2 regions of the Pseudovibrio sp. SCP20 genome follow, and region 1 is predicted to be linked to the other one. Evidence: predicted binding sites of a transcription regulator. Region 1 holds the regulator's gene; the other holds the start of a gene.

The links. The regulator PhoB, encoded in region 1, activates phosphate uptake and scavenging genes when phosphate is short. The targets are predictions, from matches to a motif close to TGTCATNNANCTGTCAT.
Region 2: AC3CB2_RS14525 (acid phosphatase) is a predicted target of PhoB. The motif match lies at 3,139-3,155, and genes of this name have one in related genera.

The regions. Positions count from the first base shown of each region.
Region 1 covers NZ_JBYMDH010000001.1:350,993-361,334, reverse strand. Annotated here, with positions in the region: gene AC3CB2_RS01655 (GcrA family cell cycle regulator) at 305-865, shown strand; gene AC3CB2_RS01650 (GNAT family N-acetyltransferase) at 964-1,434, opposite strand; gene phoB (phosphate regulon transcriptional regulator PhoB) at 1,512-2,207, opposite strand; gene phoU (phosphate signaling complex protein PhoU) at 2,429-3,133, opposite strand; gene pstB (phosphate ABC transporter ATP-binding protein PstB) at 3,169-3,972, opposite strand; gene pstA (phosphate ABC transporter permease PstA) at 4,025-5,872, opposite strand; gene pstC (phosphate ABC transporter permease subunit PstC) at 5,865-7,253, opposite strand; gene AC3CB2_RS01620 (PstS family phosphate ABC transporter substrate-binding protein) at 7,452-8,471, opposite strand; gene AC3CB2_RS01615 (ATP-binding protein) at 8,635-10,002, opposite strand.
Region 2 covers NZ_JBYMDH010000003.1:412,374-422,715, forward strand. Annotated here, with positions in the region: gene ettA (energy-dependent translational throttle protein EttA) at 1-605, opposite strand, end outside; gene AC3CB2_RS14520 (energy-coupling factor ABC transporter permease) at 829-1,494, opposite strand; cobalamin riboswitch at 1,530-1,740, opposite strand; gene AC3CB2_RS14525 (acid phosphatase) at 2,097-2,912, opposite strand; gene AC3CB2_RS14530 (EAL domain-containing protein) at 3,452-6,547, shown strand; gene AC3CB2_RS14535 (AAA family ATPase) at 6,592-10,341, opposite strand; gene AC3CB2_RS14540 (exonuclease SbcCD subunit D) at 10,341-10,342, opposite strand, start outside.

The DNA.
Region 1 (10,342 bases):
TGGAACTTGGTTTAACAAACAGCTCCTATTCTTTAGATTGATAATCTTCTCCCACCACAAGAAGGCTGTTATAGGTAAGTAGTAGTACGGCAATTCTGGGGAAAACCAGAGTCTTCCCCACCTCAATTCTTTGAGGTTATTGCTCGTAGGAACGCCGATATAGTACTGTGCGATAAGAGTTATACACCATCTCGTAGTTACTGATCGCTGCAAGCACACACGCTCAGGTTAGCGGCAAATTCGGATACGTCCGAGCTGAGCGAATACTGTTTTGCGCGCCACTGAAGGAAGACGGGGGCCTTTAATGAGCTGGACAGCAGAACGTGTAGAGTTACTAACCAAGCTTTGGGCAGACGGGTTAAGCGCAAGCCAGATCGCTGGAGAACTAGGCAATGTGACCCGAAATGCCGTAATTGGTAAGGTTCACCGGCTCGGGCTTTCAGGGCGTGCTAAATCAGGGGGCGGTGCAACCAAGACGAGAAAGGCAACTGCCCCAGCGGCAAGAACAGCTTCTCCAATCAAACCGACAGTGACCGAAGCGGTCGCAGCAGCAGCTCCCTCTCCTACTCCTCGACAAGTTCAGCCAACAGTGGCAGGCGCCACCGCTCTTAAAGTTGAGCCAATTGAAACGATCGAGACCGAAATCGCTCCCGTCCCAGTCGCAGAAATCTTTATTCCGGTTTCCGAACGCGCATCCATCCTGACATTGAACGAACGCACCTGTAAGTGGCCAATTGGCGATCCGGGTTCTGAAGACTTCTACTTCTGCGGTCGTCAGTCAGATGCAGGCACACCGTATTGCGCGCATCACCGCAGCATTGCCTATCAGCCAGTCAGCGACCGCCGCAACCGCCGCGCCAGCTAAAACAGACTGAAAGCAAGCGTTATGAGCCGGGTCCAGTGCCCGGCTTTTTGCTGTCTGGATGCCTGTAATGTAACGACTATCCCGCCTGTGGTTGAGGCCTAGTGCTTCTGCGCGCTGAAGGTTTGGCGGGTGACATTGCCCCAGTACGGGTCGTTGTAGCTGTCTTCCTGATAGTGGCCTAATGTGTAGTCGCTTACCACTGCGCGCCAGAAGGCGGTGGCGTGGTCAGCGCCTTCGATCTGTTTGATCTGCCAGTTGCCGGGCATCTGATCAAACAGCGCGCTGGCAAACTGCAGGCCCAGCTTATGTCGTCGGTAGTAAGGCACGACGTAGAACTCACAGACTTCGAACCCCTCCTGCTCATCCTGCTTGATGGCGGCCAGTCCGGCCGGGAGGTCGTTGCTGTACACCAGATAGCCGGTGATGTTGCCTTCCAGCAGCGTGTCCTTGGCGAACAGACCGTTGGCGTCAGGCTGTTTGTGCGTGAGAGGTGAGAACTCTGCCTCGTAAGCCTGGCAGAGATTGTCGTAGATATGAGCGGTTGCTCTATCAACCGTCTTGATTTTCATTTGTTATCCGCATTGTTTTTAGTCTGCACCTCCGGATCAGAGATGCAGCTTCACAATGCGCATATAGCAGAGATCAGTTACCCGACTGCAAACTGGTCGTTGAACGCGTAACCGGCACCGCGGACGGTGCGGATCGGGTCTTTCATGCGGCCTTTGTTGATGGCTTTACGCAGGCGGCCCACATGGACGTCGACAGTGCGCTCATCCACGTAAACATCATGTCCCCACACGCCGTCGAGCAGTTGCTCGCGGGAGTAGACGCGGCCTGGGGCGCTCATGAGGAACTCCAGCAGGCGGAATTCGGTTGGGCCGAGGTGGATTTCGCGGCCAGTTCTGCGGACGCGGTGGGTTTCGCGGTCCAGCTCAATATCGCCGGACTTGAGCATGGTGGAGACAACTTCCGGCAGAGCACGGCGGAAGATCGCTCGTACACGGGCCATAAGCTCCGGGATGGAGAAAGGTTTGACGACGTAATCATCGGCTCCGGTTGCCAGCCCGCGGATGCGTTCAGACTCTTCACCTCGTGCCGTGAGCATGATGATTGGCATGCGTTCGGTTTCTGAACGTGCCCGCAGACGGCGGCAAAGCTCGATACCGGAGAGGCCGGGCAGCATCCAGTCCAGCAAGAGCAGGTCCGGCTGGCTTTCTTGCAGCAGGAGTTCCGCCTCATCTCCTCTTGCGCATACGTCGACATTGTAGCCTTCCGCTTCGAGATTGTATCTCAGCAGCAGGCTTAACGGTTCTTCGTCTTCTACAATCAGTATCTTAGGCATACCCTAGTGCTCTCTTTGCACCTTCTGTTGTAAAGCAGTTTACCGTCATCACTGTGCATGTAAACCACTTTAACCTTTTGTAGTTGCGTCTTTTCTTATCAGAAACGCGAAGCCGCCCTCTGATTTGACACATGAAGTGCCGCGTAATGAACCCGACACTCCAAACCTTTGTTCAACGTGGTCGCCTTCCGGGCTTGCAGCTTCCCAGAGAGCAGCACGTCTCAGACAGCGCTGCTGTCTGCCAGTTCGTCCGTTTTTGGTCGATCAACCGGAAGCTGATTTCCGGAGATCATGTAGTAGATGTTCTCGGCAATGTTGGTCGCATGGTCACCGATGCGCTCAATGTTCTTTGCACAGAACAGCAGGTGGGCGCACATGGTGATGGAGCGTGGGTCTTCCATCATGTAGGTGAGCAACTGACGGAACAGACTGGTGTAGAGCGCATCTACTTCATCGTCACGCAGATGCACGCGCTGGACGACTTCCAGATCACCGGAAGTGTAGGCATCCAGAACGGCTTTAAGCTGTTCCAGCGCCAGATCGGACATGTGTTCTACGCCAACCGCCAACTGTTTGTTGTTGAATTCGCTTTCAATTGCGAGCGTCCGCTTGGCGATGTTCTTGGCCATATCGCCAACGCGCTCCAGATCATTGGAGATGCGCATGGCGGCGATGATGTCGCGTAAGTCGCTTGCCATTGGCTGGCGGCGTGCGATCACGGAGATGCACAGCTCTTCCAACTCGGCCTGCATGTTGTCGAGGCGTCTGTCCGCGGCAATGGTGCGGGTTGCCAGCTCGCGGTCCTGTCTCAGCAGTGCGCTGACGGCATCATGTACAAGTGTTTCTGCGAGGCCGCCCATTTCGACGACACGTCCGGCCAACTCTTTCAGTTCTTCATTGAAGGACGAGACGATATGATCTTTCATCGGATGATCTCCTTAGACCTCCTTGCCTATTATTCTTAACCGAAACGGCCAGTGATGTAATCCTGCGTGCGCTGGTCTTTGGGGTTGGTGAAGATGTCGTTGGTCAGCCCCTCTTCCACCAGTGTTCCTAAGTGGAAGAATGCAGTGCGCTGCGAAACACGTGCCGCCTGCTGCATGGAGTGGGTTACGATCACGATGGTGTAGTTCTGGCGCAGTTCGTCGATCAACTCTTCCACTTTTGCGGTGGCGATCGGGTCAAGCGCGGAACATGGCTCATCCATCAGGATCACTTCCGGAGACACAGCGATTGCACGCGCGATGCACAGGCGCTGCTGCTGACCACCGGAGAGGCCGGTTCCCGGCTCATCCAGACGATCTTTCACTTCCTCAAACAGACCGGCGCGCTGCAGGGAGCTGGCGACAATCTCTTCCAGATCGGCCTTGCTTTGCGCCAAGCCGTGAATGCGAGGGCCGTAGGCCACGTTCTCAAAGATGGACTTCGGGAACGGGTTCGGCTTCTGGAACACCATGCCAACGCGGGCACGCAGTTCCACTACATCAATGCGTGGGTCATAGACATCATCGTTGTCGAGAAGGATGTCACCTTCCACGCGGCAGATGTCGATGGTGTCGTTCATGCGGTTGAGGCAGCGCAGGAAGGTGGACTTGCCGCAACCGGATGGACCGATCAGCGCTGTCACCTGATTTTTGCGTACATCCAGATCCACGCCGTGCAGAGCCTGCTTGTCGCCGTAAAACACTTTCACGTCACGGCCACGCATTTTGAGCGTTTCGCCTTCAGCGGATACGGCTGGTGGGGCGCTTATTGTTGTATCCATTGCACTCTCGGTGTCTGTGGTCATTTCCAATGCCATGATCTTGCCTTTCAAATCACCAGCGGCGCTCAAAACGTTTACGAAGGACGATTGCGATTGCATTCATCGAGATCAGGAAGCCGAGCAGCACCATGATCGCAGCAGAGGTTTTCTGCTGGAAGGCAGGTTCGGGGAAGTCTGCCCACATGAAGATCTGAACCGGCAGTACGGTCGACGGATCCACCGGACTTGCCGGGATATCAACGATGAAGGCCACCATGCCGATCATGAGAAGTGGTGCAGTTTCACCCAAAGCCTGCGCCATGCCGATGATGGTTCCGGTCAAAATACCCGGCATTGCCAGTGGCAGCACATGGTGGAACACTGCCTGCAAGCGGGAGGCTCCGACACCCAGCGCTGCTTCGCGGATGCTCGGCGGCACGGCCTGAAGGGCTGCGCGGGAGGCGATGATGATGGTTGGCAGGGTCATGAGCGCCAGCACCATACCGCCGACGACCGGCGCAGATCTCGGCAAGCCGAAGACGTTGAGGAACACCGCCAGACCGAGCAGACCAAACACAATGGACGGAACCGCTGCCAGGTTATTGATGTTCACCTCAATCAGATGGGTCCAGCGGTTCTTTGGCGCGAACTCTTCCAGATAAATCGCGGCAGCCACACCAATCGGAAACGACAGAGACAAGGTAACGAGCATGGTCCAGAAGGAACCAACAGCTGCACCCCAGATACCCGCCATCTCAGGCTCACGGCTTGCACCGGACTTGAAGAAGATGGAGTTCCACTGGTTCTCGATGGAGCCTTTGGAGACCAGATAATCAGTGTAAGCGATTTCTTTGTCAGAGAATTTGCGGAAGCTTTCCGGTGTTTCCAGCTCTTCAACGCCCCACTGACCAGCAGCGGCGGCGGCATCGGAGCTGAGCGGGATGAAGGCGGTGCCAGTGACGCTGGTTGGCGTGACCTTCTCCGCTTTGATGGTGCCGCCGTTCACGTTCACGAAGAAGCTTGGCATCTTGTTGTTGAGTGTTCCGCCGTTCTCAACATTGGCGAGATGACCCTGCAGAACGGCCAGTTCAGCTTTGCGAGTTTCCAGAGTGGACTTGATTTTCTCAAGAGCTTCTCTGTTGCTCTCAACTTCAGACGTCAGGCGCTGCACAACCAGCGGATCTTTTTCACTTTTCAGGCGGGTTTGGAGGCCTGTGATCTTGGTGTTGACGCTGACTTCAGAACGGCCACGGGCTTCGATCTTGTCTGAAAGCAGTGTGATTTCGTTCTCGTAGTAGGACTTGAGCGCGGCGATGAGTGCACCGAACTCCGGCTTCTCGGCGGTGATGGTCACCTGCCCTTCGGTTCCGGAAACGGTTGCTGCGCTTGTTGTGGCGATCTCGTTTTTCTGCGTGATCAGGCCTTTGACATAAAGGTCTGCGAAATCTGAAAGCGGGATAGCGACTGGACCGGTTCCACCCAGCATGGATGTGTCGGCGACCACCTGCTTTTGCAGGATGACGTTGGCGCCGGAGGACACCAGCGAGTAAAGCACGCGGCGGTTTTTGCGGTCGGATGCAAATGGCAGCTCAGCCTTCAGACCATCACGGATGATCTTGTTATAGCTGGCGCCTGCCGGATTGGCTGGATCAACCTTTTCAGCACTCAGGTTCAGCGGCACGCTCACGTAGTTGTAGGTGAAAGCTGGCAGGCCAGTGCCGACAATTGTGAAGAGCAGCAGAACCAGAAAGGTTGCGGCCAATGCAATGGCACCGATGCCGTAAGCCTTGAAGCGCGCTTCCATGCTGTAGCGCTTTTTCAGGCGCTTGCGAGCTTCGTCTGTCGTATGGACGCCGGAAGGAATGCCTTTGACACGTCCGCCAATTGCGGAACCGGCAGTGTCCTGAGCGATATCAATCATACTGTTCCCTATATTTCTTCACGACGCGCAGAGCGAAGATGTTCAGAGCAAGTGTGATGCAGAAGAGGAGAAGACCGAGAGCAAACGCTGCGAGTGTTTTCGCGCTGTCAAACTCCTGGTCACCGACCAGCAAGGTGACGATCTGCACGGTCACGGTTGTTACTGCTTCCAGTGGGTTCACTGTCATGTTGGCGGCAAGGCCTGCTGCCATCACCACGATCATGGTTTCGCCAATGGCGCGGGAGATGGCGAGGATCAGCGCCGAGACGATGCCCGGCAACGCCGCTGGCAGAACCACACGGCGGATTGTTTCGGACTTGGTGGCACCCAGACCGGCAGAGCCATCACGCAGAGACTGGGGCACGGCGTTGATCACATCATCAGAAAGAGAGGAGACGAACGGGATGATCATGATGCCCATGACAAGGCCAGCGGCCAGAGCACTTTCTGAGCTGACTGACAGGCCAATGCTTTCGCCCCAGCCGCGGATGAATGGTGCCACGGTGAGCGCAGCGAAGAAGCCGTAGACCACTGTTGGGATACCAGCCAGAATTTCCAGAACTGGCTTTGCGATGGCGCGGACCGGAGTGCTTGCGTAATCAGAGAGGTAAATCGCCGAGAGCAAGCCGATTGGTGCAGCCACAATAATTGCGATTGCTGTGATCAGCATGGTGCCGACCAGAAGCGGGATTGCGCCGAAGATCTTGGTGTTCGCTTCGCCGTGTTCCGCACCAGCCCCTTCAAACGCGCTTTGCGGGCTCCAGTGGGTGCCGAAGACGAAGTCCAGAATTGGGATCTGGCGAAAGAACATCAGGCTTTCAAAGATCAGTGAGAGCACGATGCCGATGGTGGTGAAGATCGCAACAGCGGAACACAGGATCAGCAATCCCATGACGGTGCGCTCTACAAAATGACGAGCCCGCATTGTGGGGCGAATGGCACGGTTGCCGTACCACAGACCGCCAAGCACAAGGCCAACCATAAGAACTGATTTAAGGACAAAGGAGGTTTGAGCGAGTGAGGCGAACACCTCAGCAGCTTGCTCCTTGCCAGCATCGGAGAAGGCAACAATGCCGCCGAATGCGATGGCGCGGGCATCGCGCAGGAATGCCTGAAGTTCTGGTTTGGACAGTCCTTCAATCACCTCGGCATTGGCGCTGATGACCATCATGTCCAGCATGCGCGGCTCAACGACTGCCCATGCAATCAGGAGCACAAATGCCGGAAGTGTGGACAGGATTGCCAGATACCCACCGTGGTAAGTTGGCCGAGAGTGAAGCACGGACAACTGGTGACCAGCAACTTGCAGAGCCCGGAAGCGCCCATAGACGTTAGCGGCTACGAAGACCAGTAGAAGAAGGGCAGCGTAAGTCCAGAACATTTGATTGCGTCGCCTTATTTGGCTCTTCTGTCAGAGCGTATTTCTGCCTGCAGATCAGGCTTGTTATGCGGAAACACGCTGTAACTGTTATAGCGAATTCATGGTGTTTGTTTGGAAGCACCCGAATGCGCTGTCGACCTTTTGCGGATGCGTGAAAGCGGTCAGCTGAGGTGCTGACCGCTCTCTGATTTTTTGCAATTAGAATGCAAGTGGTGTCAGAGCTGATGCAGACTTGGAAACTGATGCGCGGTCAGCTGCTGGCAGTGGGATCAGACCTTTGTCTGCCAGGTAACCTTCGTCGCCCCAGGTGTCTTCGCTGGTGAACTCAGCCAGGTATTCTGCGATGCCTGGGATGACGCCAACGTGCTCTTTCTTGATGTAGAAGAACAGGGAACGGGACACTGGGTAGTCGCCAGCTGCGATCGCGTCAAAAGTAGGAGCAACACCGTTGATGTTTGCGCCCTGCATTTTGTCAGCATTCTGGTCGAGGAAGGAGAAACCGAAGATGCCGAGTGCGTTCGGGTTTGCTTCCAGCTTCTGAACGATCAGGTTGTCGTTCTCACCTGCTTCGATGTAAGCACCGTCTTCACGAACTTCGTGACATGCTTTTTTCTTCAGGCCGAGTTCTGCAGCGCCTGCAACTTTCTTACAGCCACCCTGCATTGCCAGTTCAGCGAATGCATCACGAGTGCCGGATGTTGGAGGAGGACCGAGAACTTCGATCTTGGTGTTTGGCAGGGATGGGTCGATGTCGGACCACTTCTGGTATGGGTTTGCAACCAGCTTGCCGTCGACTGGGACTTCTTTCGCCAGAGCCAGGAACACCTGATCAAGGGTCAGGTCCAGCTGAGCGCCAGCTTTGGAGTTTGCCAGAACGATGCCGTCGAAACCTACAGTGACTTCAACCGGGGTTACGCCAGCCTCATTACACTTAACCAGCTCCTTTGCCTTCATGCGGCGGGAAGCGTTGGTGATGTCAGGTGTGTTTTCGCCAACGCCTTCACAGAAGAGCTTGATGCCGCCACCGGAACCCGTAGATTCAACAACTGGTGTTTTGAAGTTTGTTTTCTGACCAAACTGCTCAGCTACTGCTGTTGCAAATGGGAAAACAGTGGAGGATCCAACGATCTGAATCTGATCACGAGCCTGTGCGGAACCTGCAGCAATGGTACCTGCGAGAGCGAGCGCTGCGACGCTTGCGAATGCCTTGATTTTCACCTGAAGTCTCCTGGGAGTCTTGGTTTTAAAACTGATTAATTACGTTCACCTCACAGCGCCCCGGCTGTGAGCTGGCTGTAACCTAGCGTTTGGCTGTGATGGTTATATGAACGTTGAGTATCAGTTTTATGACATCGCAAGAGTTTGATTTTACTAGATATTTTTAATCGAGTTCATTTTCGTCATAAATAACGGCACCGGGTATGAACACACGGAAGCAGGCGCCTTCATCCGGCTTGCTCTCGATCTCCAGACGGGCTCTGTGGCGAGTGAGAATGTGTTTTACGATGGCCAGACCGAGGCCTGTGCCCTTCATCTGACGGGAGGTGACCACGTCAACCCGATAGAAACGCTCGGTTAATCGCGGCAGGTGTTCCGGATCGATGCCCGGGCCGTAGTCACGAACCTCTGCGATCCAGTGTGGTGTCTCGGTGGAATCAGGGTCCGGGCGGCATGTGACATCGACTCGGCCACCGCTGGAGCCGTATTTCAGGGCGTTTTCGACCAGATTGTTGAAGACCTGCACCAGCTCGTCGTTCTCACCGCGAATCTCGGCAGGTTCATCGGGCACTGTAACATTCAGCTCGACACCGTTTTCCTTGGCGACGGGCAGCAGCGATTCCACGGAGTGGCGCATGATCAGGCCGAGGTCCACGAGGGTTTCAGGCTGGACGTGCACTTTCATCTCGATGCGGGACAGAGACAGCAGATCATCAATGAGGCGACGCATGCGCTCTGCCTGATCCAGCATGATGCCGAGGAACTGGTCTTGCGCCTTCGGGTCGCCCTTCGCTGGTCCCTGCAGGGTCTCAATGAAGCCTGTGAGGGAGGCAAGCGGTGTGCGCAGCTCGTGGGAGGCGTTGGCGACAAAGTCGGCACGCATGCGCTCCAGACGGCGGGCTTCGGTCAGGTCGCGGATGACGACGAGGATGAGACCCGGGCGTCCGCGTGGGACGGCAAGGTTTCCGCTGGAGACAGACCAGAGCGGTGCGATGTGTGCTTCCAGCCAGAGTTCCATTGGCACCTTCTCAGTCCAGTCGATGACTTCTGTGGAACCGCCATTGGAGACACGGTCCAGCGCTTCCAGCAGGGACGGCGCGCGGATGCGGAAGGACAAAGGATCTCCCACTGCGATGGTGCCGAAGCGGCGCTGTGCGGCGAGGTTCACGTACTGGGTGGTACCGCGGTAGTCGACGACGAAACACGGGTCCGGCAGTGCGTTGACGGCGGACTTCATGCCGCGATCCACGATTTCGCTGGCTTCCTTGCGGCTGACACCGCTGGGTGCTTTGACCTTGGTGCGGCTTTTCATGCCGCCGCCGATAACCAGAATGAAGATGAGAGCGTAGGCGAAGAAGGAGGCCCAGATGGGCACCTGAAAGGCAACAGAGAAGACAGCAAAAATGCCTGCGGCTGCCAGAAGGATCCAGCGTACATCGACGGTTTTGCGATAAATCGCCTGCCTGTTGAGACCCAGTCTCAACGGCTCCTGATTTACCTGCTTTTCTTCCTTGTCAGTATCCAGGGACATACGTGCCACTCTCTAAACGCCGCTGCGCGTTTACATTGTTTTTTCTTTCAGACTGACCGAGAATTTAACAGGGTCAGCATGACATTCTCGCGACGGCGGCTGCTCATTTTTGCAATTTCCCCACAAGGAGACGTAGCGAAACCAAGGATCTTGGAGGTTCGGTCCACTTAGGAAATAGCGTAGATCCACTCAGACATTTTCGACGCGTTGGCGCGGTTATATATTTAGCAGGTTTAACAAATCAAGCAGAAGAGAAGCTGAGGAATAATAATTAATCGGCAAAGCTTCATTTGAGGCAGGTTCAACGTCACGCAACTCTCATCTTTTGCGTTTAGAGCCC
Region 2 (10,342 bases), on a different contig from region 1:
AACTCACGCAGGTGACGCTCCAGCCAGTGAACAGTTTCAGCGTCCAGGTGGTTGGTTGGTTCGTCGAGCAGCAGAAGATCTGGTTCGGAAAGCAGAAGCTTACAAAGCGCAACGCGGCGGCGCTCACCACCGGAAAGGTTGGTCACAGGGCTGTCGGATGGAGGGCAACGAAGCGCTTCCATTGCCATCTCTACCTGGCTTTCCAAGTTCCACAGATCCTGAGCGTCGATCTCGTCCTGAAGCTGAGCACCTTCCTCGGCAGTTTCATCCGAGTAGTTCATCATCAGCTCATTGTAACGGTCCAGCTTCGCCTGCTTGTGCGCAACGCCTTCCATCACGTTTTCAAAGACGGTCTTGTCCGGGTCAAGGTGTGGTTCCTGCGGCAGGTAACCAACCTTGGCACCTTCAGCAGCCCAGGCTTCACCGGTGTACTCTTTATCCAGACCAGCCATGATCTTCAAAAGAGTGGACTTACCTGCACCGTTAGGACCAAGGATACCGATTTTCGCATCCGGGTAGAAAGACAGGTGAATGTTGTCGAGTACTTTTTTAGCACCGTAGGCCTTGGAGACCCCGTGCATGTGATAGATGAACTGGCGCGCCATGGACTGCCTGCATCTCCTGATCTGTGTAAACTAAGAATTCTCTGGGAAGCACTCATAGTGGAAGCTGCGCCACGGGGCAATCCATAACACTTCAGCGAAGATCAAATCCGCCGCTTTTTTCTTCCAAAATCAGGATTTTTGCAAAGCCGCCAGCTTCGCGAAAGCAAGAAAAAGGGCAGCGAGTAAAAACCGCCGCCCCTGCTACAAGTAAACCCGTAGAAACTTACGCCATCTTCAGCTGCGGAACCACGGTAAGAGTCCGAACCACAGCGTTGTCTTCAATAGCCTTCAGGCCCTTCACAGCAATGAAGGTCACAACCGGCTCAAAAACAACAATTGCCAGATAAGACAAGGCAAACTGCGCCCATGCTGTAAATGGTGTTGCCACTTCGCCAATCATCAGCCAGAAGCCAACCATGCCAGTCACACCAGCATAGTACATAGCATCCAGCTTCAGGATCTGAGCAAAGCTCAGACGTTTGGTCAGGTCTTTGTCAAACAGCTGCTTACCACCCAGATAATGAACGGAAATCAGCGGCAGCATCAAAGACAAGCTGTTGACGCCAAGGTGGTACATGTCCTGCGGGTCGAAAGCGAGCGCCTGAAACAACAGACCAATCGCAAACCCTAGCAGAACAGGTGTAAAGCCGAGCGTCAGATACATCGCCATAGCCCCAATAAAATGAAGCTCGGACGGTCCGACAGACATATGGAAACTCTGCATGAAAATGGAGAAGAAACCAGCAGCCAAAAGTGTTTTCAGCGGAGTAAGCGGCTCTTTCAGAAATTCAGAGATCTGCTCTTTACAGCCCCAAACAAAAACGCCGACGGCACCTGCATTGGCAGCAATAACCTTGGCCGCAGAAACGTAACCCGGTTCAATATGCATTTAATATGCTCCTCTTCGCACCCACCGTGCGGTTTGAGTTTATGTTGTGTCGGGCAGGTTTCCTGGCTCATGGCTTTTGCATCACTCGCCTTCCCAGAGATCATCTCCAGTGGCTTTTATGAGGAACGCACCACGTAACAGTTGCGGGGGCAGCTGCGGCTCGGGCCCATCTTTGGTCATCCCTACCGCATTCCCTTTTCATCCAAGAAGCTTGGCTTCTATAGAACCCAACAGCCGGAATATCGTAAATTCCAGGAGAAGACACAACTAGAAATAAGAGGAGGTTGGGAAAACGCTCAACTCCTGAGGTTTCTACTCAGAAGAAGCCACTACAAGCTGCAGGCAAAAAAAGAGGCGTGTACCCGGTGGTACACGCCTTTAAGAAAGTTGACACTCCCCCATCCGAGTGCCAGCCGAAGCTGCATTTAGAGATATCAGAGTGCCCCATCCCTTCATTGATCTTCATCAAAATAAATAAAATTACTTCTGAAACAGCAGAAATTATTCATTGTTACAAAACTAGTCAGTCCTTCAATCGATTAAAACTAGAACAACTCAAATATATCTCTGAGAGACCTCAACGAAAGTCTCAGTATTTTTTACTAATTCTTACTCAGGCTGGTCACAGAGGGAGCCTGCCACGAAAACTTCCTGAGCCAATGTCTCTCTGGTGAAATCACAAAGCTCCATGAATCAACCTTTCCAGAGACCTTATCTGGAGTTGTGCCGGAGGCTTCCTGTACCCCACTCTGGCCAGACGCAATCTGAATTTTCAAAGTACCCTCGCCCTTCCCTGCCAACTTCAACAATCCCAGATCTGTCTGTGTCCGGCCCAGAAAAACCGTAGGTGCTGCACCAATCCGATCCCAGATCGCACGCGCCAACTTCAAAGACGGGGTTTCACTGGAGGTCGCTGACACTTCAATAACCCGGAAACGCGGCAGACCATAGTTCAGCTCCACCATGGTGCGATCCACTTCATGATCACCAAAGCTCAGCACCCAGATTTCGAAGTGATGTTCTTTAAGGAAACCCACCAGTTCCTTTAAAGGCTGATAGGCGAACTCCCGATACTTGGCACCAACCGCTTTCGGCCCGTTGAGGGACAAATGAGCCCGCACGCTTTCGCTGTAGTCAGCGAAACTGCCAAGATCTCCGTCAGCATTGGGTGGTACGACCTTATTGTCAGCGCTCTGTACAGCGGTACTCCACAATGCCCCATCGCCCACAAGCACGGCCACTCGGTCTTCCAGCGCCACGAACTCCGGGCTTTCCGTCCGCCCCATGCGCTCAATGCTCTCAATAATCCCGTGGCGTGCTGTGGTGGAACTCCAGCTCGGCAGGATGTTATCCCGCTCACCACCGGTTGGCTGCATGACTGAAACTGCGGAGTATAAAAACAAGCTGGACCACTGCATCGCTCAAGATCACCCAGAAGCTGTTCAAGCAAGATGGAGACCTACAATGCACATCAATTGCCCATAAAAAATGAACTAAATGCAGTTGTGAAAAGAGAAGAGAATCATGATTGACGGGCGGAATCTCTTTTCTCTCAACTTGAAGACAAATACGAGTATTCACGTATATAAGTAATTTCAATCACCGAAACTTTTACTTACAATTTTCATCAATTTGCTTTGAAAGCGTCAGATAAACGTCATATACGCCTCTCTTTTCGATACTTTTTAGGATGAAACCCTCAACTCCCTAGAATTCTTAATAAATGCGCAACAATTTCAAACAATTATGCCCAGGAATTTCTTGGGGTACCAAAATGCATTTCCGAGCCCTTTTACTTCCAGTATTGCTCTTACTTACGCTGATTGGTTTATCGTTACACTTCATGTCGGTGTCTTCGTATGCGTCAATTTTTGATCCAGCGAACACCAGCTTTCAAGGCTCGTTAAATCAGGCAGAACTCCTGACACAGCAGCAGAACCTATGGACCATTTTGTCCGTGGGATTATTTGCGCTTGGTGTTCTTGGAATACTTGTCGTGTATTCCAGCCTGTTCATTCAGGAACGCATGCGGGCATCTCGCTTTTTCAACCGCGCATTGCTTCTGATCGTAATCAGCTCTGCGGCATGCTTGTTGATTGACACCACTCTGAACCTGCCGGATGTCACAGCTCAGCTGACCCTTTGGCAGTCAGAGGTCGAGTTCATCCCTCAGAGCGAGGTCCATGCCGCAGCAATCCACGCCGCAATGGCCGCCATGATTGCAGTGATCGCATACTTGCCCCTGTCACATCAGCTCACACTCCGCGCAACCATCATCCTTGCACTCTCAGTTGGTGCTGTCATCTACCCAGCCTACCTGAAAGGCGTACAGGGGCTGCTCTTACATCCAATCAGTCAGGGCACTGTTCTTTCAGTAGGTTTTGAGCAAATCGGAGGTGGAACGGTCGTCACCCTACTGGCAACCTTTGTGGCATTCTCCGGCATTTTCGTCACCGGCATCAAGAACTCGCCTGCACTGCCTGAGTATATCCTGCGCAATACACAAAACTACAATGTGCTGCAGATCAAAGCTGGTGCAGCTCTCATGGCTGTCGGTGGCATTGGTTTTTCAGTTGGCAACACAAGCATTTACTCTGGTGAGCTGGGCGCTGCGATCTACAACGTTCTGGTCGCTGCGGGCATCTCTGTTGCCTTGGGTGTTCTCTTTGGCTTCTTTGCGCCAAGAAAGGTAATGTATCCAACTATTCTGCTGAGCCTGATCGGCGGTCTTGCATCGGCACTTGGAAATGCGCAACACCTGACGATCGAAGGCGTAGCAGCCTTATCACTCGTGGCCTCCGCCCTTTCAGTCACAGCTGCCCGTATTGTCTTCATCCGAACCAAGACCCACAAAGTCACGATCTACTACACGAGCCTCGGAATCGGCTCATTAGTGGGCCTCTTTGGCTACACTCTGGCACTTCCATCAGATAATGTTCTGGCGGGCTGGACCTTCGACAACTTCGTTCTCCAAGCCGTTGGCGCTTCTCTGACGTCCCTTTGGGCCTTTATGACAGGCCTGATCCTGTTCTCAGTCTTCAAGTACTCTGGCATGTTCCAGAAAGCCGATGAGATTGATCTGAACGACTCTCCAATCGTCAGCACCATCAGCCAGATGGAGAACCTGATCGGCAAGTTGGTCTGGCATGACGCCAAGTTGGATGAGCGCCTACCAGTTCGCGATACAGACCCACAAGAACGCCTCGCCTCCCTATTCAACTCATTCCTCGACAAGCTGCAGAGCGATGAGAAGCGGCGAAAAATCAGCGAAACTTCAGACAGTAAGCAGCAGGAAGAACTCAGCAAACTCGCCACATTCGCTGAAGGCGCATTCGAAGGTCTCGCCATCTCAACTGACGGTATCATTGTCGAGTGTAACCACGTTCTCTACGAGCTTCTCGGCTATTCCGCAGGCGAAATGCGTGGCTCCAGCCTGCTGTCTCACGTGGCCCCGGACTACCGCGAGAAAGCCCGTGCAGCCATTCAGGCCAATGAGCCAACACCGAATGAAGTCATCCTGCTCAGCAAGACTGGTGAGCGCATTCCGATAGAAGTGCGTGGCCGCTTGATGGAGGTGGGAGACGAGAACCTCCGCGTCTCTGCAGTGCGTGACATGCGCAAGCAGAAGGAAGACGAAGCCCGCATTCTGCACCTTGCCCAGCACGACATGCTGACGGGTTTGCCGAACCGAACCTACTTCCGCGAGCGCTTCCAGCAAGCTATCGAAAACCAGGCTAGCGCAGAAGAAACCATCTCCGCCGTCATGGTTCTCGATCTGGATCGTTTCAAGGATATCAATGACTTATACGGCCACCCCGTCGGCGACAAACTCATCCAGACTGTCGCCCGCCGTCTCAATGCCTGTGTCACACACCACGACACCGTTGCCCGTCTGGGCGGAGATGAGTTCGCGATCATTCAGGTCAATCTGAAGACAACGGCAGAAGTCGGTCTGCTCACCAACAAGATCATCGAAGTCCTGTCTAAGCCAATCCATGTGGGCAACAACATCACGATCAGAACCAGCGCCAGCATCGGTATCGCGATTATTCCGGAGCATGGGACCGATCCTGATGAGCTGATGTCCAAGGCGGACATTGCCCTTTACGAGGCAAAAGAAGCTGGCAGAAACACCTTTGCGTTCTTCGAAGACAAGATGGAAGAAGCCATCCTGCTGAGAAGAACCATGGAAGGTGATCTGCGTAACGCATTGGAAAATGAAGAACTTCAGCTTCACTTCCAACCACAGGCGCGCTCAGACACCCGTTCCATCGTCGGCTTTGAAGCACTGCTGCGCTGGAACCATCCGGAGAAAGGCCTGATCGCTCCTAACAACTTCATACCGGTTGCGGAAGAGAGTGGTCTGATCATCCCGATTGGTCGCTGGGTGCTGAACGAAGCGTGTGCGCAGGCGTCTCAGTGGCCGGAGCGGTATCGTGTAGGTGTGAACCTCAGTCCGGTGCAGTTCTGTGATGAGTATCTTATTCAGGAAGTGGAAGGCGCACTGGCACGAAGTGGCCTGACCCCGGAGCGCCTAGAGCTTGAAATCACAGAGAGCGTCCTGATCCACGATGACCGCCGCGCACTAAATACCCTGAGACAACTCAAGGAGTTAGGTATCACCATCGCGCTGGACGACTTTGGTACCGGCTACTCTTCCCTCAGCTATCTGCGCCGCTTCCCGTTTGATCGCCTCAAGATCGACCGCAGTTTTGTCAGTGGGGTAACTCAGACACCGGAACTGGCAGCCATCATCCGCGCCGTGATCGATCTGGGACAGGCTCTGGGTATGGAAGTCATCGCCGAAGGTGTTGAAACTGAACCAGAATTAGAGCTGCTGCGCAATGAATCCTGCGATGAGGTGCAAGGCTACCTGATTGGCCGTCCGCAGATTATGGATGGAGAAACAGCGAAGCATGTCAGCAATGCCAATCTGGAAATTCAGGCGCTGGACCAGTACATCGCTGCGCTGCAGGAAACTTCTCTGAAGCTAAAAGAGAAGGAAAAACAAGCAGCTATGCAAAGTCAGGAAATGAGTGATGCGGGCGACTAAGCCCGCACTCTTCTAGCAAAACCGCAAGAAGCCAGCAGGACTTATCACCACCCTGCTGGCGCATTCACCGCCACGCGGCTGCGTCCGGCACCCTGCCTAACCACCTGAACCTGAACCGGAATTCGATCCTTCAGCGCTTCCACATGGCTAATGACACCAACTTTTCTCCCCTGCCCCTGCAACATCTCCAGCGCATCAATGGCAAGATCGAGGCTTTCTGCGTCCAGTGAGCCGAAGCCTTCGTCGATGAAGAGCGTGTCAACGAACGACTGACGTCCCTCCAAACCAGACAGCGCAAGAGCGAGGCTGAGCGAAATAAGGAAGCGTTCTCCGCCGCTTAGCGAGCGGGTGGAGCGTGGTGTGTCGCCCATATCACGGTCGATGACGAAGATGCCGAGACCGAAATCAGCCCGTTTCAGCTGGTACCGTGGTTTAAGCTGATGCAGCTGTTTGTTGGCAAGCTCCACCAGCAAATCGAGAGTAACACCCTGCGCCACCTTCTGGAATTTGGAGCCATCCGCAGAGCCAATTGCCTCAGAAATCGCGCCCCACGTCTTGGCTGTCTCCTTCGCCTCCAGCAGCAAACCCATGATTTGTTGGGCTTTTTCCCGTGCTTCAGCATCCACGCGCAGCTTCTCTGAAAGAACGCCGCGCTTCACTTGCAACTCAGAAAGCGCCTGCTTGGTGGCCTCCAGCTGAGAGGATAACTCCGGCTGCAACTTATCCGGCAAGGGCTCTGCCTGAACCGCTGCCAGCTCCTTTTCCCAAGTCGAAACAGCAGTTTGCGCTGCAACGTAAGCATCATCCAGCGCCTTCAGTTCAGCCAGCAAAGCCTCCAGCTCGTGAGCGCTCCTCTCCCGCAAGCCGTCATAGGCGTCTTTCGTCAGCCCCAGCCCCGCAAGCTCAGCATTTAGCCTTTCCGCACAATCAATTAGCGCGGCACCTGCCTTCGCCTCTGCATCCTTCGCAGCAGCCAGTCCAGCCTCCGCACGGCCAAACTCGGCCTTTGCGTTGCTATGTGCGTTACTTGCGTTTTTTATGCATTCTTTTGCGTTGCTATGTTTTTCAGTGAATGCTGCACGATGCGCCCCGGTCGCCATGCCACCCAGCAGCAATTTGCGCTCCGCAAACCGCTCCTGATGCAGCGCCCGAAGTTTCTCAAGCTGCCCTTGCAAGTCAGCGGCAGTCTTAGCAAGGCCACCATGCCGCTCGCTCAAACCACTGGTCTTCTGCTCCAGTGATTGCAGCGCGGCAGACGTTGTCCCCTCCTGCTGCTCAAGTTGTTCCCACGTGCTGATGCGGTCCTGCAAGCTCACCTTCAGCGCTGGTAACTCATCACCAAGGGACCCAAACACCATGCCACCAGCCAGCAGCGTTTCGCTGAGCCGTTGCTCCAATCGCAACCGTGCCTCAGAGTTCTCGTTGTGACGACCCTCAACACCGGAAAGTTCCACCTTGATGGAAGAAACCTCTTCAGCTTTTCCAGCCTGATCCCCCGCCGCTTTCTTATGTGCATCACGCAGTTCACGAAGCTTGGTTTCCAACTGCTCCAGCTCTTTGCGCAGCTCATCGTCCTGAACAAGCACTGCGCGCAAAGCATCGGCTTTGGACGTCACCTGAGCCAGCACCGTATCCAGCAACTCTGGCGTTTCAAGCAAAGCATCCAGCGCAAACGACAGCACGAACGGAGCTGCAAGCAAACTCCATTGCTGCTGAGCGTCTGCCTCAAATGCAGTCGTCTCTGCTTCAAACCGCTCCGCCTGCTCCAAAGCATTTTTCTTTGAAGCTTCGCAGGCAGCAAGCTCTCGCTCTATATCGCTTAGGTTTCGCTGCGCAGCTGTGCGAGCTTCTTCCGCTTCCTTGCGCTGTAGAAACACGTCGCCGAACAGCGCATCCAGCGCAGCCCGGCCCTCCTGTGTATCTACGGGGTGATCGTCAGAGCCACAAACCGGGCAAGGTGCATCTTCAACCAATCCGGCGCGCAGCAGCTTTACCTGATCCCCTTGCGCCGCTTCAGCAAGGGTGGAGAGCCCACGCGCTTTTTCGAGGGCTTCGTCGCGAAACGTCAGTTCCCGGGTCGCTTTCTCCTTGGCTTCCTGCAGGCCTTCCATCTGGTCTACAAGCTTCTGCCAGGTCGCACTTTCAGCCTGCTTGTTCCGCTTGGCCTTCACGAAATTGCGAGAGGTTTCCTGAAGTTTCTCAGCCCGCTGACGGAAAGCAGAAAGTTGCTCCATGCTCTTGCGGGCATCGTTGGCGCCAAGAGCGGAAATCTCGCCTTTCTTGGAGGCAACATCACTCTCACAGCCGTCTAGATCAGACGCAAATTGCGCCAGCTCAGCGGAAAGCTTGCTTTGGATCTCAGTGAGTTCGTTCTCACGCTTGCGCATCTCAACAAGGCGTTCAGCATCCTTGGAAAGCGCAATCTGAACCCGGTCATACTCTTCCAGATCGGCAAACAGGCTGTCCCGGCGCTCTTTCAGCACTTTGGTCGCACTCAGCCGGGCCATCTGCTCTTTCACAGTGGCCTGCAAGGCTTTCTGCTCTTCAAGAGATTTGGTGTGTGCCGCCAGCGCATCTTCCGCTTGCTTGGCATCCAGATTGGCCGCATCAGAGCGTTCGCGCAGCTGCTTGCCTTCCGTTTCCAGCTCACCCAGCTTGGTGTCCAGCTGCTCAGCAGCACTCCACTCTGGTGTCAGCTTGGTCAGCTCAGCTTCCAGCTCATTGAACAGCGCATCAGCCTGCTTGGCCTGCTCGTCCTTGGCAGCCAGATCCGTACGCGCAGCTTCCAGCATCACCAGGCTTTTTTCAGCAGTTGCACGCGTGCCAGCAACATCGCGCTCCGCATCCACCACGCGCTGGTTCACCGGCTCCAGAGACTTGATGCGCTCAAACTGTGCCTTCAGATCCCGCTTGGCCTGCGCATTCTCATGGCGCGCTTTCAGGGCAACAAACTCATCATGGGCAGAGGCCAGCTTGGTCTTGGCTTCATCCAGCTTTTGCAGATGGCCCAAAGACTTGGCAATGGCATCCATATCCGATTGAACGGAGGCAGACTGCTTTTCCAGCTCACCCTGCTCACCAACAAGCGCGGTGCGTTCCTCGTCTTCCAGAAGACCGGCCACATCAGACTTTTCTTCCAGCTTGCCGACAGCATCTTTGGCCTCAGAAAACCGCTGGAAGATCTGCTTGGAAATGTCTCTGTAGCGCTGGGTGCCTGTCACTTTTTCAAGAAGCGCAGCCCGCTCATTGTCATTGGCTTTCAGGAAAGCATCAAAATCGCCCTGCGCCAACAAAACCGTGCGCTTGAACTGGTCGTAGGTCAGCCCAAGCCGTTCCTCAACAGCCGCATCCACCTGCTTGATGCCGCTTTCAACCGCAGCATTGTCTTCAATGCGAACCAGCGACCGCTCCACATTCTGCAAGCGGCCAGACGCCTTGTTGCGCGCACGGCGCACTGTCCAGCGCGCGCGGTATCCCGTTCCATCTGCACCGATAAAGTCCGCCTCGGCAAAGCCAGAAGCTGCACCACGGGTCAGCACAGTTCGCGGGTTTGTCTCTTTCAGGTCTGCACCGGCAACATCCGGCACACTGTCGCTGCTGCCTGCAGCGCTCAAACGCGGGCACTGCCCAAACAAGGCAAGGCACAAGGCATCCAGCAAGGTGGATTTGCCCGCTCCAGTTTCTCCGGTAATCGCGAATAAACCAGCCCCGTCCAGAGGCTCCTGTTCAAGGTCAATCTCAAACGGAGCTGCCAGACTGGCAAGGTTTTCGCCACGCACCGCTAGAATACGCATT